Regions from separate parts of the Pseudoalteromonas sp. GB56 genome, predicted to be linked through region 2. Evidence: predicted binding sites of a transcription regulator. Region 2 holds the regulator's gene; the other holds the start of a gene.
The links. The regulator FliA, encoded in region 2, starts transcription of late flagellar genes. The targets are predictions, from matches to a motif close to CTAAAGNTNNNNNNNNNNNNGCCGATA.
Positions count from the first base shown of each region.

Region 1: a site for FliA is predicted at 1,908-1,934, ahead of ACH19P_RS13880 (DUF3530 family protein). Genes of this name have one in related genera too.

Region 1 covers NZ_JBPCHK010000001.1:2,987,175-2,990,592, forward strand. The annotation lists gene rapA (RNA polymerase-associated protein RapA) at 1-1,179, shown strand, start outside; partial or broken gene rluA (bifunctional tRNA pseudouridine(32) synthase/23S rRNA pseudouridine(746) synthase RluA) at 1,222-1,876, shown strand; gene ACH19P_RS13880 (DUF3530 family protein) at 1,985-2,866, shown strand; gene djlA (co-chaperone DjlA) at 2,849-3,418, opposite strand, start outside.
Region 2 covers NZ_JBPCHK010000001.1:1,334,741-1,338,158, forward strand. The annotation lists partial or broken gene flhF (flagellar biosynthesis protein FlhF) at 1-994, shown strand, start outside; partial or broken gene ACH19P_RS06280 (MinD/ParA family protein) at 987-1,848, shown strand; gene ACH19P_RS06285 (RNA polymerase sigma factor FliA) at 1,863-2,585, shown strand; gene cheY (chemotaxis response regulator CheY) at 2,626-3,009, shown strand; gene ACH19P_RS06295 (protein phosphatase CheZ) at 3,028-3,418, shown strand, end outside.

The DNA.
Region 1 (3,418 bases), 1.7 Mb from region 2:
CATATGGCCTTATTCGACCTACCGCTAAACCCTGATTTGTTAGAGCAGCGCATCGGTCGACTTGACCGTATTGGCCAAACACAAGACATTAAAATACATGTGCCCTACTTCGAAGACAGCGCGCAGCAAACTCTGTTACGTTGGTACCACGAAGGTCTAAATGCGTTCGAGCACACGTCAACCACGGGCCATATGCTCAATCAGGAGTTTGGCGATGAGTTATTGCAATTATTGGCAGCAAAAGAATACCAAGATGAGTCATTAAGTGAGCTCCTAGAGCGCGTTAGCACGCGCTATCAAGCACTTAAGGCACAGATGGAATCAGGCCGTGACCGCTTGCTGGAATTGCACTCAAGTGGCCAAGGTAAGTCAGAGCACTTGGTGCAAGACATCAGCGCAATGGACGACGACTTCACCCTTCCTACATACATGATTAACGTGTTTGATACCTGGGGCGTAAATCAAGAAGACAAAGGTGAAAATAGCATCATCTTGAAGCCGACTGAGCACATGCTGGGCGCGAACTTCCCATTTCTAAAAGATGAAGGTATCAGTGTCACCTTTGACCGTGATACCGCGTTGGCACAAGAAGACTTACACTTCCTAAGCTGGGATCACCCCATGGTCGAAGGCGCCATGGACATGATTTGCGATGACGACTTTGGTACTGCGTCTGTAGCTTTGTTAAAAAACAAAAAGCTACCAGCAGGCACCTATTTTGTAGAGCTCATTTATATCGCTGAAGCCATGGCACCGAAGGCACTGCAATTAGGACGCTACTTGCCACCAACACCGATTCGCGTGCTGCTAGATAAAGGCGGCAATAACCTCGGTGAAAACGTGGCTTTTGATGCCTTCAACCAACAACTCAACGCTGTTGGCCGCCAGACAGCATCAAAACTCGTAAATGCCTTACAAAGTGCGATTCACCCGCTAATTGAACAAGGCAACGAACTGGCGCAAACCACCATGGAGACCTTACGCGTCAATGCCAAAACAGCGATGCATCAGGCTGTAGACAGTGAGCTTGAGCGTTTGACGAGCTTGAAGGAAATCAATCCAAACATTCGTGATGAAGAGCTGACTCACTTCCAGAAAAGTCGCACGCAAATGGATGAATACATTGATAAAGCCAAAGTAAAGCTCGACGCTATCCGCTTAATCGTTGTCAGCCACTAGGCATTTCATTAAAATGGCCGGCCTTAATTGATGAGGCTGGTCATGCTGTTAAACTACAATCCCCCGCGATTTCCTTACCTGAATATTATTTATCAAGACGATGATTCTGCTGATCCTTGATAAACCAAGCGGATTGCTGACCGTCCCAGGTAAAGACCCGAAACATGCAGACTGCTTAATCCGTCGCGCCAACTTAGTATTTCCGACTGCGAAAATTGTGCATCGCCTAGATATGGCCACATCTGGGGTTATCTGTTTAGCCTTAAACAAAGAAGCACATCGCAATTTGAGTATGCAGTTTCAAGAGCGCCACACAGCCAAAGAATACATAGCTATCGTCGAAGGTTACCTCGAGCCGAAGCAAGGGTCGGTTGATTTACCGCTGATTTGTGATTGGCCAAACCGCCCAAAGCAGATGGTGGATATGGAAAACGGTAAGCCTTCACTCACACACTACCAAGTATTAAGTACACTAAACAACGCCTCTCGTGTGCAATTAACGCCTGTGACTGGGCGCAGCCATCAATTAAGAGTACATATGCTGTCACTCGGTCATGTGATTTTGGGCGACAGACTTTACGCTCACCCCGAGGCGAAAGCGCGCGCACAACGCTTACAATTGCACGCTCATTGGTTGACGATTGCCCACCCAAGTACGGGAGAATCGCTTACCTTTACAGCGCCGTGTCCGTTCTAAGCACTGCGCAAAAAACTCAGGTCAATATCCGCTAAACTTTTATCTGTGTTGGCCGATGTAAACTCATGATATCTATAATTTCACGCTGGGTTCGTTGTGAGTTTTTATATGCGTAATTGGGTTTTTGCAATCAGTGTTATAGCCACTTTGTCAGGCATTGTGCCTGCAACCGATGCGCACGCAATGAGCTTAGATGAACCTGTGAGTTTGCTGGCACAGGGAGAGGAATTTGAAGTCGTGCACCGCCCTTACATGGCACCGGTTCACCGCGGTACCTTGATTTTTTTTGCTCCCCTACTGGACCCCGTTGGCGCCAAAGCTGGCTTTACTCAGTTGCGCAACGCATTAAGTCACAAAGGCTACGACAGCTATTTGGTGATCACCCGCGCAAGCTTTACTATGTCAGATGTTGAAGACGTCGCAGCTGCAGCTGAAACTCCAACAGCGCCAGCCGATGAAAATTCAGCACCGGCAGACACTGAGACTCCCGCACAAGCGAATGCCCCTTCAGCGTCAGAGCAAAGCTATGTGCCGCCCTTTCAAGTACCTACACAAATTGTGGATTTAGATACGTACAAAAGTCAGTTACTCGCACAACTCGAATCCGTGATGGAAAAAGCACAGGAATCTGAAAAGCCGATTAGTCTATTTGCGGTTGGCCAGAGTGCAGGTCTACTGAGTGAGTATTTCACCGAATATCCAGATTTGCCTTTGCAGGCGATTGTAGCATTTAACACTTATTTGCCAGATCCAGAGCGCAACCGACACATCAGTGCCAACTTCTCAATAATCGCGCCTGCGGTATTTGATATCAGAGACACTCATGCTTCAAATTGGTCACAAGCGCTTGTGGAGCAAAGTAATATGTGGGCGCAAAGGAATCAGAAACTCGACTATCGCCAGGTTAACTTACTTGATGAAATTGATAATCCGCAGCAAACAGCACGGATATCACAAGAAATCGACGGCTTTTTACGCCGCCTTTTTTAAATATTCATACGCTGCCTGAATATCTTGGCTTTTCTTCTGTGCTAATTTCATCATGTGCTCAGGCAAGCCCTGAGAAACCAGTTTATCTGGGTGATGTTGTGACATCAGTTTTCGGTAAGCTTTTTTGACCGTTCGTTCGTCAGCACCTTCTTCCAGACCAAGTATATTCAACGCCTGAGCACGACTCATACCGCTGCTCGCTGTGTTTTGTGAGCCTCGACTATGGCTCCCTTGTTGATGAAAGCGTTGCTGCTGCTGGCGAAAAGCAAACTCAGCTTGATAGCGTTTTAAAATAAAACTGAAGTGGGTTTTGCTCACTCCCAATCCTTTAGCAACTTGCTCTAACAACGCTTTTTCTTGAGGTGCTAAATGGCCATCACTAAACGCCATTTGAATTTGAATTTCGAGAAATAATTGAATCAGGTCAAAACGCCCGGCAAAATGCTCTCGGAACTCACGCAGCGTGCTGTTCATTGAAAAATCAGCTTCTTTACCGGCTCGAAAGGCATGTTGAGCTTCCTTTTTATCCTCGCCAGTCAGCCCCATTTCATC
Region 2 (3,418 bases):
GTCATCGCCTGCGCGTGACAGTCGTTCACAAGCCTCGGCTGTGAATAATGATGAAGTCACTGCGATGCGTGATGAAATGAACGCGATACGTCAATTGTTGGAACATCAAGTCTCTGGCTTGTTATATCAAGACCGAGCTCGTCGCGATCCAACGAGAGCGTGCTTTATTGAACGTCTTCAGGGCATGGGCATTGAAACCCAAGTGGCAGAACAACTTGTGCGTTATGTGCCTGATGACTTGTCGCGTAAAGAGGCATGGCAGGTTGTGCTCGAAATGATGCATAAACAAATGCACACCACGGGCAACGAAATTTTGCGTCATGGTGGCGTGTATGCGTTAGTGGGGCCAACTGGGGTCGGTAAAACAACGACAGTCGCTAAGCTTGCAGCATTGGGTGCGCAGAAATATGGCGCTGACAATGTTGCATTGATTACCACTGATACCTACCGTATTGGTGCGTTCGAACAGCTTGCGACCTATGGGCGCATCATTGGTTGTTCTGTGAAACAAGTAAAAGATGCCAATGAACTGGCCGATGTGCTTTATCAACTTCGCAATAAGCGTCTAGTATTAATTGACACAGCGGGTATGAGCCAGCGCGATTTACGTTTAAGTGAACAATTAAATACGCTTATGCGTAATGCGTCAGTGGATATCCGAAGCTATTTAGTTTTAAGTGCAACGGCACAGCGAGAAGTGTTGCAAGAGTCAATCAAACACTTCCAAAAAATTGACTTAAGTGGCTGTATTTTCACCAAACTTGATGAAAGTCTAAGTTTAGGCGAGATTATGAGTGTAGCGATTCAAAATCGCCTCCCAATAGGGTATCTTACTAACGGTCAGCGTGTTCCAGAAGATATTCGAGTAGCAAACTCAGAAAAAATGGTTAGAAAGGCTGAACAATTGTTTATTAAACGTCAAAAAGCAAAACAAACAGCAGCTCCAGGGGGGCGTCAGGCAGTGGCGTCTCAAGCAGTAGGAATGTATGATTAACACAGTGCACGATCAAGCAAGCGGCCTTCGTAGAATGAATCAGAATAATAATCAAGGCGTTAAAGTCATCGCCGTTACAGGCGGCAAAGGTGGCGTAGGTAAAACTAATGTATCGCTTAACCTGGCTATCGCTTTGGGACAGCAGGGCAAACGTGTCCTCGTCCTCGATGCCGATTTAGGGTTAGCCAACTGTGACGTTATGCTTGGTCTGCGTGTTGAAAAAAACCTTTCTCATGTACTCAGTGGCGAGTGTGATTTACGCGATATTCTTGTCACGGGTCCGGCGGGCATTCGTATTGCCCCAGCAACCTCGGGTTCTCAGTCTATGGTTGAATTAAGTCCAGCGGAGCACGCCGGGCTTATTCGTGCGTTTAGTGAACTCGATAATGAATTTGACGTTCTCATTGTTGATACCGCTGCGGGTATCTCTGATATGGTGTTGAGCTTTTCGCGCGCGTCACAAGATGTCGTTGTTGTCGTCTGTGATGAGCCCACATCCATTACTGATGCCTACGCACTCATTAAAATATTAAGTCGTGAGCACGGCGTATATAAATTCAAAATTGTTGCCAACATGGTGCGTAGTTTACGTGAAGGCCAAGACCTCTTTGCTAAGCTTTCTAAAGTGACAGATCGATTCTTAGATGTGGCTTTGGAATTGGTGGCAACCATCCCTTACGATGAAAACATGCGTAAATCGACACGTCGTCAAAAAGCCGTCGTTGATTCTGTTTCCTAATTCACCTGCGTCTGTGTCACTTAAAAGTTTGGCCAGCAAGGCAGTGAAATGGCCTGTTCCGAATCAGCCTTCAGGCCACCTAGAGTTTTTTATTGAGAAGTTAGTCAATAACTAGCGGTTAGAGCAACTATGAATAGAGTCGCCGGGTATCAGCATCAACAGCAACTAAACTCTCTCGTAGAGCGACATGCAGCACTGGTAAAACGTGTCGCGTGCCACCTATTGGCACGTTTACCCGCTAGCGTTCAACTCGATGATTTAATTCAGTCCGGCATGATAGGTCTTATTGAAGCCTCTAAAACCTTCGATGCATCGAAAGGCGCGAGCTTTGAAACTTTCGCCGGTATTCGCATTCGTGGCGCGATGCTTGATGAGATACGCCGTGGTGATTGGGCGCCTCGTTCTGTGCACAGAAACAGTCGCTCGGTTGCGCAAGCGATAAATGAGCTAGAAGGCTTGTTAGGTCGCGAGCCGAAGGATGTTGAAGTAGCTGAAAAACTTGATATTTCCCTTGATGAATACCATCATATTTTAAATGATGTAAATTGTTCTAAGGTGCTAGGCATTGAGGACTTGGGTGTGGATGAAGATGTCATCGTCACTCACAGTGATCAATCAGACACGGGCAAACCCTATGCGAGTGTCCAAAGCGAACGCTTTAACAGCGCATTAGTGGAGGCGATTAAGTCGCTACCTGAACGCGATGCGTTGGTGCTATCGTTGTACTACAACGATGAAATGAATTTAAAAGAAATAGGGCAAATACTAGACGTTAGCGAGTCTCGTGTGAGCCAAATCCATGGTCAGGCAATGATTAAGCTTAAAGCGAAAGTCAGTGACTGGGTCAATTAGTAGTAAGTAGAAACAGGTTCATACCTCACTGGAGGATACTTTGGATAAGAACATGAAAATTCTTGTGGTTGATGACTTTTCAACGATGAGAAGAATCATTAAAAACCTTTTGCGTGATTTAGGCTTTACCAACGTGCAAGAAGCGGATGACGGTAGCACAGCATTACCAATGTTACAGAATCAAGAGTTTGATTTTGTGGTAACAGATTGGAATATGCCAGGTATGCAGGGCATCGACCTTCTTCGTGCTATTCGCGCAGACGATAACCTAAAACACATTCCAGTATTGATGGTGACTGCGGAAGCCAAGAAAGAGCAAATTATTGCAGCAGCACAAGCAGGCGTGAATGGCTATATTGTTAAACCATTTACTGCAGCGACGCTGAAAACAAAATTGGATAAAGTGTTCGAGCGTTTAGGTTAACAGATTAAGGAGAGGCATATGTCAGCTCCCGCTGCACCTCATATTACCCTAGAACAGGCTAAGCAGCTTGTTTCCTTTCTTGAACAAGGTGAGCAGGAAAAAGCTGACCAGCTGATCCTCGATGCTGCTTCCAAAGAGCAATCTGAACTATTTGCCGAAGTGGGTAAACTCACTCGGCAGCTTCATGAGTCACTAAAGAATTTTCAATTAGATACCCGCCTGACAAATCTGACTCATGAAGCCATACCTGACGCCAAGCAACGGCTAAACTATGTCATGGAAATGACTGAACAGGCCGCAAATAAAACCATGGATGCGGTCGAAGCTAGCCTTCCAATTGCTGAGCGATTGTCGACGGATTTACACCAAATCAAACCCTCTTGGGATAAATTGATGCGCCGAGATTTAG